2 regions of the Mediterraneibacter butyricigenes genome follow, and region 2 is predicted to be linked to the other one. Evidence: predicted binding sites of a transcription regulator. Region 2 holds the regulator's gene; the other holds the start of a gene.
The links. Region 2 encodes Rex, which represses fermentation and respiration genes when NADH is low (regulators of the CRP and FNR family bind a similar motif). Its sites were predicted from a motif close to ATTGTTAANTANTTAACAAT; they were not measured.
Positions count from the first base shown of each region.

Region 1: gap (type I glyceraldehyde-3-phosphate dehydrogenase) is a predicted target of Rex. The motif match lies at 1,265-1,284, and genes of this name have one in related genera.

Region 1 covers NZ_BHGK01000005.1:4,326-9,668, forward strand. The annotation lists gene KGMB01110_RS14635 (phosphoglycerate kinase) at 1-100, opposite strand, end outside; gene gap (type I glyceraldehyde-3-phosphate dehydrogenase) at 186-1,199, opposite strand; gene KGMB01110_RS14645 (histidinol-phosphatase HisJ family protein) at 1,348-2,154, opposite strand; gene mnmA (tRNA 2-thiouridine(34) synthase MnmA) at 2,151-3,227, opposite strand; gene nifU (Fe-S cluster assembly scaffold protein NifU) at 3,229-3,666, opposite strand; gene nifS (cysteine desulfurase NifS) at 3,742-4,938, opposite strand; gene KGMB01110_RS14665 (RrF2 family transcriptional regulator) at 5,097-5,343, opposite strand, start outside.
Region 2 covers NZ_BHGK01000004.1:13,320-18,662, forward strand. The annotation lists gene alr (alanine racemase) at 1-1,070, opposite strand, end outside; gene KGMB01110_RS14415 (NAD(P)H-hydrate dehydratase) at 1,122-2,609, opposite strand; gene KGMB01110_RS14420 (redox-sensing transcriptional repressor Rex) at 2,702-3,349, opposite strand; gene KGMB01110_RS14425 (ABC-F family ATP-binding cassette domain-containing protein) at 3,522-5,343, shown strand, end outside.

The DNA of each region.
Region 1 (5,343 bases), on a different contig from region 2:
CTGTGATCTTTCCGTCAATCAACGGAACATTAAAGTCGCATCTTACAAGGACTTTCTTTCCTTTTACATTAATATCATCTACTGATTTCTTATTCAGCATGTTATCTCTCCTTTTTCATCCAGAAAATAAACAAACAGGTCCGGCCCATAACAGACCGGACCCTTTTGAGTCATCTTATCAAATCTTATGCCAGTTCTGAGAAGTATTTGATTGTTCTTACCATCTGGCTTGTGTAAGAGTTCTCATTGTCATACCAGGAAACTACCTGAACTTCTGTTGTTCCGTTATCAAGCGGAAGAACCATTGTCTGAGTAGAATCGAACAGAGAACCGTATGTGATACCAACGATATCGCTGGATACGATTTCATCTTCGTTATATCCGAAGGACTCTGTCTGAGCAGCCTTCATTGCTGCATTGATTCCTTCTACTGTTGCTTCACCTTCAACTACTGCTGTCAGGATTGTTGTGGATCCTGTCGGAGTAGGAACACGCTGAGCAGATCCGATCAGTTTTCCGTTCAGTTCCGGAATAACAAGACCGATTGCTTTAGCAGCACCTGTGCTGTTAGGAACGATATTTACTGCTGCTGCACGAGATCTTCTCAGATCACCTTTTCTCTGCGGTCCATCAAGAGTCATCTGATCTCCTGTGTAAGCGTGGATTGTGCACATGATACCGGATTTGATCGGTGCATAATCATTCAGAGCCTTAGCCATCGGTGCAAGACAGTTTGTTGTACAGGAAGCTGCAGAAATAACTGTATCTTCCGGTTTCAGTGTCTCGTGGTTTACATTGTATACGATTGTCGGCAGATCGTTTCCAGCTGGTGCAGAAATAACAACTTTTCTTGCTCCTGCTTTGATGTGAGCTTCTGCTTTTGCTTTGGATGTGTAGAATCCTGTACACTCCAGAACAACATCAACTTTCAGCTCTCCCCAAGGAAGGTTTGCTGCGTCAGCTTCTGCATAAATCTTGATTGTCTTTCCATCAACTGTGATAGAATCTTCTCCAGCAGATACAGTATCAGCAAGTGCATACTTTCCCTGTGAAGAATCATACTTTAATAAGTGAGCAAGCATCTTAGGAGATGTCAGGTCGTTGATTGCTACAACCTCATATCCTTCTGCTCCGAACATCTGTCTGAATGCCAGACGTCCAATACGTCCGAATCCATTGATCGCTACTCTTACTGCCATGATTAATTCCTCCTAAAGTTTAAAATCTTAACTGTTGCCACAGTTTTATTTGGTAAATCCTTAACATTGTTAAAGATTCATCAACGCTGTTACTATTATATTAAATATGAAATAGAAATTCAAGAAAAATTTATCATTTTGTTTTATTTCAACGTATTTGCTTAAAAACAGGCTTTCTTGACTTAAATTCTGTGTAATATTTAAACCCACACGCCGCTAATATCTCTTCTGCCTGTCCGAACTCATAACCTACATGTTTAGGCTGATGGGCATCTGACCCTACAGTTATGATCTCGCCGCCCAGTTCCCGGTATCTTTTCAGTACATCCGGATGAGGATGTGCAAAGGGCAGTCCATATTTGATTCCGGCTGTATTCAGTTCAATTCCGCGACCAGTCTCGATTACTGCCTGCAAAAGCTCGTCGATCTCATCAGAAAATTTCTGATAAGAATATTCTTTTTCCTGATATTTCCCATATCGTACCACATAATCCAGATGTCCCAGTACATCAAAATCTTTGATCTTTCTGACACATTCTGTCATTTCCCGAAACGTCATCCGATAGACTTCTTCATCTGAATATTCTTCAAAGATTTCTCCATAATACGGATCCAGTCCATTAATATAATGAAGAGAACCGATTACAAAATCAAAAGGATACTTTCCGATAAACTCCCGGTAATGAGGTCCCAGATCTTCTTTCAGGCCGATTTCAATTCCCAGATTGATCTCCAGCCTTCCTTTGTAGGTTTCCCGGGCATCCTGTATTGTATGAACATATTTTTCATAATCCGTAAGAACCATGACTTCTTTGCCCGTCTGACCGTAATCCTCATGATCTGTAATACAGATGGCTTGCAGTTCTTTCCGAAGTGCCGCCTCCGCCATCTCTTCCGGAGTTCCTTTTCCATCATCGGAAAACGTCGTATGCATATGATAGTCCGAAGTAATCACAGGATTGTTCCTCCTCCTAATACATACTCTCCATCATACAGAACCAATGCCTGTCCCGGCGCAGGTGCCCCTTGCGGTTCTTCGAACACACAGGTGATTTCATCTTCACCAGTCTGACTGACTTCGCACCATGCCCCCCGGTGGTTATATCGGATCTTGGCAAATACACGCATTGGATGTTCCAGTTTTTCCACCGACATCCAATTCACATGATTCGCCTTTACAACCGTCTGCATGGATTCCTCTTTTGTCCCGATCACCACTTCATTTGTTTCCGGTCTGATTTCCAGAACAAACGCCGGATGGCCCAAAGACAGTCCCAGTCCTTTCCGCTGTCCTACTGTATAATGAACGATTCCTTTGTGCTGTCCCAGGATCTTCCCGGATCTGTCCACAAAATTACCCGGATTTACCGGAAGTCCCGCCTCATTTTCCAAATATCCTGCGTAGTCTCCGTCCGGGACAAAGCAGATGTCCTGACTGTCTGGTTTGTTTGCTACCAGAAGCCCGATATCTTCCGCAATCTTCCGGATCTGATCCTTTTCGTACTCTCCCACCGGCATCAGTGTTCTTTTCAACTGATCCTGGGTCAGATTATAAAGCGCATAGGTCTGATCCTTTTTCTGCGTTGCAGATTTTTTCAGAGTATATCGGCCGTTCGGAAGACGGACAATTCTGGCATAATGTCCGGTTGCGATATAATCAGCCCCGATTTCCAGTGCTCTTTGCATCATGGATTCCCATTTTACATAACGGTTACATGCGATACAGGGATTCGGGGTTCTCCCTGCCGCATATTCTTCCACGAAATAGTCGATGACCTGCTCTTTGAACTCTCTTTTAAAGTTCATGACATAATAAGGAATCTCAAGTCTGGCCGCAACCCGTCTGGCATCATCCACGGCACTCAGTCCGCAGCAACCGCCATTTTCTTCCATCGCCGCCTGTTCCTCATCCTGCCAGATCTGCATCGTCACACCGATCACGCGATATCCCTGTTCTTTCAGAAGATATGCGGCCACCGACGAATCCACGCCACCCGACATTCCAACCACAACTGTTTTCTGATCCATTTTAGTAATCTTCTTCCTCTTCGCCTTCACTGATGTCATTCTTCGGTTTCTGAAGACCTTCGATCTTAATTCCGTGTTTCTCTGCATAATCCCAGAGTGCAGCATGGATTGCTTCCTCTGCCAGAAGAGAACAGTGTACTTTTACCGGCGGAAGACCGTCCAGTGCTTCCATTACAGCTTTGTTGGTTACTTCCAGCGCCTCGTAAATAGTTTTTCCTTTTACCATTTCGGTCGCCATACTGCTGGTTGCTACTGCTGCTCCACAGCCGAATGTCTTAAATTTCACATCTTGGATCACCTGATTCTCATCGATGTCCAGATAAATTCTCATGATATCTCCGCATTTTGCATTTCCTACGGTTCCTACGCCACTGGCGTTCTCAATTTCGCCTACATTTCTCGGATGCTGAAAATGATCCATTACTTTCTCTGTATACATACTGCAATTCCTCCTAAAATGTTCTGTTATCTTTTATCTAATCTGTCTTTTGATTCTCAGAGATTTCTTCCGGTTTTATTTTTCTTTTGCCTGTTTCTTTACGAAATCCTCATATAATGGAGACATGTTTCTTAAGTTCTGTACAATGTCTTTCAGGCAGTCCACTACATAATCCACATCTTCTTTTGTGGTATCAGCTCCCAGAGTCATACGCAAGGAGCCGTGTGCGATTTCGTGAGGCAGTCCGATTGCCAGAAGTACATGGGACGGATCCAGAGAACCTGATGTACATGCAGATCCGCTGGATGCGCAGATTCCTTTCATATCAAGCATGATCAGAAGGGATTCGCCTTCTACAAACTGGAAGCTGAAGTTTACATTGTTCGGAAGACGTTTGACCGGATCTCCGTTCAGTCTGCAATACGGGATCTCTGCAGAAATTCTCTGAATCATGTAATCTCTCAGTTCTGATTCACGTTTCATACGGTCTTCCATCGAAGCTGCCGCAAGCTCCGCAGCCTTTCCAAGTCCGATGATTCCCGGCACATTTTCTGTACCTGCACGACGTTTTCTTTCCTGTGCTCCGCCGTGTACAAAGGAACGAATCTTCACGCCTTTTCGAATGTAAAGGAATCCGATCCCCTTCGGACCGTTTAATTTATGTCCGCTGGCACTTAACATATCAATTCCCATCTCATCCACATTGATCGGAACCTGGCCGAATGCCTGAACCGCATCTGTATGGAATAAAATGTTATGCTTCTTCGCAATTGCTCCGATTTCTTTAATCGGCTGGATCGTTCCGATTTCATTGTTTGCAAACATAATGCTGATCAACACGGTATCCGGACGAATGGCAGCTTCCACATCCTCCGGTGAAACATTTCCATTTTCATCTACATCCAGATATGTCACTTCATAACCTCTTACCTTTTCCAGATATTCACAGGTATGAAGGATGGCATGATGCTCAATCTTGCTGGTAATGATATGTCCACCGTTTTTTCCATATGCTTCAGCGGTTGCTTTCAGCGCCCAGTTGTCAGATTCTGATCCACCGGCTGTAAAATAAATTTCATCTGTTTTTGCTCCCAGAACACCTGCAATGATCTCACGGCGTTTCGTGATCTCCTCTTTATTTGCTGCTGCAAATCCATATATACTGGACGGATTTCCAAAACGTTCTGTAAAATATGGCAGCATCTCTTCTACTACTTCCGGTGCAGTTCTTGTCGTTGCCGCATTGTCAAGATAAATTAATTTCTTTTCCATGTCTTGTATCTCCTTATTTCTTCTATTTGTCTGTGATTGCCTTTAATTCTTTGTGATTGTCTTAACTTTATTGCAATTCTTTCCTCGCAAATTCAATGTTTACGGACTTTTTGTTACAGTCTGTATCGAATTTTTATCTGTCACAATCTTTTTTGTAGTTATCCCTTACAGTTACGTCCTGAACCGGATGGTTGCTCCGGCATCTTACGACTCTCTGCCAGAATCTGATCCAACATGATCTCATCCACTGTATTGGTAATGCTTTCATTAATCCGCTGCCAGACATACTTGGTTACGCAGGTTCCGGAAGCAGAACACCCTTCCTCCGGATTCAATCCTCCGCAATCCACCGGCTCCAGATTACCTTCCAGTGCTCTCAAAATATCACCGACCGATATTTCGGAC
Region 2 (5,343 bases):
CGTCCGCTTAATTCGCTTAAATCTTCTACCCGGATTTCTTCTTCCCCGTCTGTTCCCACTAAAACAACCAGATCTCCGAATTTTGCATCCGGGATCTCCGTCACATCTACCATAAACTGATCCATACAGATTCGTCCAAGAATCGGTGCTTTCCTTCCATGAATGAGTACATAACCCTTGTTGGATAATCCACGGGGATATCCATCTCCATAACCAACCGGTATCGTTGCCACCCGCATCTCCTTTTCTGAAACAAAGGTTCCTCCGTAACTGATGGATGTCCCGGCAGGAATTGTCTTAACAAATGCAATATGGCTCAGTAATTTCATAGCCGGTTTTAAATCTACATGCTCTGTGCCCACCTCATCTGAAGGATAAAGTCCATAGAGGGAGATTCCTGCACGCACCATATCATGACTGTACTCCGGATAATCAATCAGCCCGGCGCTGTTGTCACAGTGACAAAGCGGGAAGCGCACTCCTTTTTCTGCCAGTTTGTCGATCATCCACTGGAATTTTTCATGCTGCTGATCCGTATAATCCCGCGGTGTTTCATCGGCCTTTGCAAAATGTGTGAAAATCCCTTCCAGTTCCAGATTCGGAAGCTTTGCAATCCGACAGATTGTATCAACACTGTCTTCATCTATCGGAAAACCAAGTCTTCCCATTCCGGTATCCAGTTTGATATGGATATATGCCGTTTTATGATTTTCCTGCGCAAGCCTGGAAATCGCCTCCGCCTGCTCCTCCATATAGACATTGACACGGATCTCATGATCCAGCATCATATCATATCCGTCTTCAAAGATACAGCCAAGAACCAGTGCCGGTTTACGGATCCCGTTCTTGGCAAGCTCCAGCGCCTCATCCAGTGTGGCGACTGCGTATCCCCAGACATAATTCAGCTTTTCCAGTACACCGGCCACCTCTACTGCACCGTGACCATATCCATCCGTTTTGATGACTCCGATCATTTTTGTATCAGAAGGAATATTCTGATGCATCTGTTCCATATTATATGCAATATGATCCAGATTAATTTCCGCATAAACCCTTTCGTGAAGTTTCATGCTGTTAGACCTCCTTTTGGTTTCAAGTTCTTTCTTTATTTTCAACGTCTTTTATTGCCAGCGTTCACAATATTCTATCTCATGGATCAGGTCTCTGGCAAGTACTCCGTAAGATCCTTTTTCTTTTTTTGCCTGATCTCCTGCCATTCCATGTAAAAACACGCCGGTAATCGCCGCATCATACGCAGATATTCTCTGTGCCAGAAGACCTGTAATGACACCGGTTAATACATCCCCGGATCCGCCTTTTGCCATCGCCTGATTTCCGGTTGTGTTCAGATAAGGATGCTCGTCCTGTTTCATTACCAGTGTCCGTGCATCTTTTAGCACACAGGTTACCGAATATTCTTCCACGAATTTCTTCAGGATTTCAAAGCGTCCTGTCTGAATCTCAGCAACAGGTTTTCCGCCAAGAAGCCTGCTCATTTCTTTCATATGAGGCGTAAGAACCGTCGCTTGCTTTCGTGTCTTCAGTAACTCCAGTCGATTCTGTTCTGCCAGAAGATTCAGTCCGTCCGCATCGATGACACAGGGAACCTCTGCCTGTGTCAGCACGGTTTCCAGAATCTCTGCCGCTTTCTTTCCTTTTGAAAGTCCCGGTCCGATTCCGATCACATCTGCCCATTCTGTCACGGACGATACAGACTCTTTTTCATAGGTAGTTATAATTGCTTCCGGTAACAGTTGCTGCAAGACCTGACGGTTGCTCTCCGGTGTATAGATCTTAACCAGACCTGCTCCGATTCCGTAAGCTGCCGCCGCACTGAAAAATGCAGCCCCGGACATTCCCTCGCTTCCGGCAATCAAAAGGACTTTTCCGTAAGTTCCTTTGTGTGAATTCATGAGGCGTCTGGGCAGAACGGATTTCAGATCTTTTCTGTCACAGGTTCTCACCACTTCTTTTTGTTTTGTGAAATAAGTTTCATCGATCCCAATCGGAACCGCAAATACCTCTCCGGCATATTCTTTTCCGGGAAACAGAACAGTTCCCAGTTTTTCACACTGCATGGAAACTGTATAATCTGCACGAAATCCAATCCCCAGAATCTGTCCGTTCTCCGCCGAAACACCGGATGGAATGTCCATTGCCAGCTTGATACCTTTCAACTGATTCATGGTTTCCAGGATCGTAGCGTAACGTCCGGAAATTTCTCTGGAAAGTCCGACTCCAAAAATAGCATCCACCACCAGCGTATAGTCTTTCTCCGGGATTTCAGAAAAGATCTCGCCACCCAGTGTCTTAAAAATCTCCATCTGCGTGGTGCACTCTTCACTTCTGGAAGCTTCCTTCCCCACAAAAGTCACGGTCGGATGGACTCCCTTTTCCAGAAAAAGTCTGGCCAATGCAAATCCGTCTCCTCCATTATTACCGGATCCGCATACAATCAGAACATTCCCTGTATCTATCTGTCTTGCTGCTATAACATGGAGACACTGCAATGCAGCCCGTTCCATCAGAACCAGAGAAGGAATCCCGATTCCGTCTATGGTATGACGATCTGCTTCTCCCATCTTTTTTCCTGTCGGAAGATAACGCATAATTAGCCCTCCTTTATCCATTCCGGAAAAAAGGGTGATACAGAAAGCCTTACGCCCCTGCAACACCCTTCATTTCATGTTCCATCATTTCGTCAGTTCTTTTCATGTTCTCCGTTGTAACGGCTGATATTATAAGACAATTTCATCAGACTCTCCGACAGATGAACATTTTCAACAATGACATCCTCCGGGAGATTCAGATCAATGTGTGCAAAATTCCAGATCGCACGCACACCGTTGTTCACCAGTGTGTTGGCAACTTCCAGTGCTTTCGTCTTCGGAATTGTAAGCACAGCAATTTCAATCTGATTTTTCTTCAGGAAATCTTCCAGTTCGTCCATCAGACGAACCTGAACACCTCGGATTGCCACACCCTGAAGTCTCGGGTTCACATCAAACAATCCTTTCAGGATAAATCCTCTGTCTCCGAAAGCTGCATAATTAGCCAGCGCCTGTCCCAGATTACCAGTTCCGATAATAATCATATTATGAATCTGATCCAGTCCGAGGATCTTACCGATCTCATTGTAAAGATATTTTACATTATATCCGTAACCCTGCTGACCGAAACCACCAAAATTATTCAAATCCTGACGGATCTGAGATGCAGTTACTTTCATTCTTTTACTGAGCTCATTTGATGAAATGCGCTCCACTCCGTCAGCCATCAGTTCACCAAGATATCTGTGATACCTCGGAAGTCTGCCGATGACTGCCTGGGAAATCTCTCTCTCTTCCACTTTTATCACCTCTAACCAATATGTATTTATTATATAGAAAGCATCTTTTAAAGTCAAACATCTTTTCGAGCAATTCTTGTATTTTCCCGAATTTCCGTTATAATGAGATAGAATCATATGATGATATTTCTGCATCATCAGCTATGTTTAAGAAAAAGAATGGAGAAAATACATGATACTGGCATGTCAGAATATAAAAAAATCTTTTGGGGAAGACGTGATCGTTTCTTCCGGATCATTTCATATAGAAGACAGAGAGAAAGCCGCACTGGTCGGACCAAACGGCGCCGGCAAATCCACGATTCTTAAGATGATCGTCGGGGAACTCCCTTCCGACGGCGGAGATATCCTGCTTGCAAAGGGAAAGACTCTTGGATACCTGGCCCAACATCAGGAAATGAATACCGGAGCCACCATCTACGAAGAGGTTCGTTCTGCAAAAGAACCGATCTTCGCAATGGAGCGAAAGATCCGCCAACTCGAAACCGATATGAAACACCTGACTGGCGAAGAACTTTCCGGTACTCTGGAACAGTACAACCGACTGGTGTCTCAGTTTGAACTTGAAAATGGATACGCCTGTGAAAGTGAGATCATCGGGGTTTTAAAAGGTCTCGGCTTTGAAGAATCCGAATTTGGCAAACATGTCAACACCCTGTCCGGCGGTCAGAAAACCCGCGTATCTCTCGGAAAACTTCTGCTCACAAAACCAGATATTATTCTGTTGGATGAGCCTACTAACCACCTGGATTTAAATTCTATCGCATGGCTGGAGACTTATCTGTTAAATTATCCCGGAGCCGTTCTGATCGTCTCCCACGACCGTTTTTTCCTGAACCGGATCGTAACCAAGGTCATCGATCTGGATTACGGAGAGCTTCGGATGTATATGGGAAATTATAAAGCTTATTCCGAAAAAAAACAGCAGATCCGGGATGCAAAAATAAAAGAATATCTGAACCAGCAACAGATCATCAAACACCAGGAACAGGTCATTGAGAAATTAAAATCTTTCAACCGCGAGAAATCCATCAAGCGTGCGGAAAGCCGTGAAAAAATGCTGGAAAAGATGGAGCGGATTGAAAAACCACTGGAAGATTCCGATGGCATGCATTTTTCACTGGAGCCCTCCGTTGTCAGCGGAAATGATGTGCTGAAAGTCGAACATTTAAGCAAACGATTTGACGATCAGGTACTTTTTACCGATGTATCCTTTGAAATTTCCCGCGGAGAACATGTGGCCGTCATCGGCGACAACGGAACCGGAAAAACCACGCTTTTAAAAATTATCAATCAGGTGACCGATGCAAACGAAGGCAGTTTTGTTCTGGGTTCCAACGTGGACATTGGTTATTATGATCAGGAGCACCATGTTCTTCATCCGGACAAAACGATTTTTGAAGAAATCTCCGATGATTATCCGAATCTGAACAATACTAAGATCCGCAATACACTGGCAGCATTTCAGTTTACAGGAGATGACGTCTATAAACTGATCCGTGAATTAAGCGGTGGCGAACGTGGTCGGGTTTCTCTTGCAAAATTAATGCTTTCCAAATCCAATTTCCTGATTCTGGATGAGCCTACCAACCATTTGGATATCCAGTCCAAGGAAATTCTGGAAGAAGCCCTGAATCAATATACCGGAACGGTTCTGTATGTATCACATGACCGTTATTTCATCAATCAGACTGCCCATCGAATCCTGGAGCTGACCAATCAGACCTTTGTAAATTACATTGGAAATTATGATTACTATCTGGAGAAAAAAGAGACGATGACCGCAAATCTTCTCTCTTCTTCCGCAGGATCCGGTGCTGTTTCAAAAGAAACAACTGTTTCCGAAAAAGAAGATTCTGCTTCAAAATTGTCCTGGCAGGAACAGAAAGAGCAACAGGCGTTAGAGCGCAAGCGGAAAAATCAGTTAGAAAAGACGGAAGCCCGCATCAGCGAACTGGAAACACGGGATCAGGAGATCGACGAGAGCATGCTTC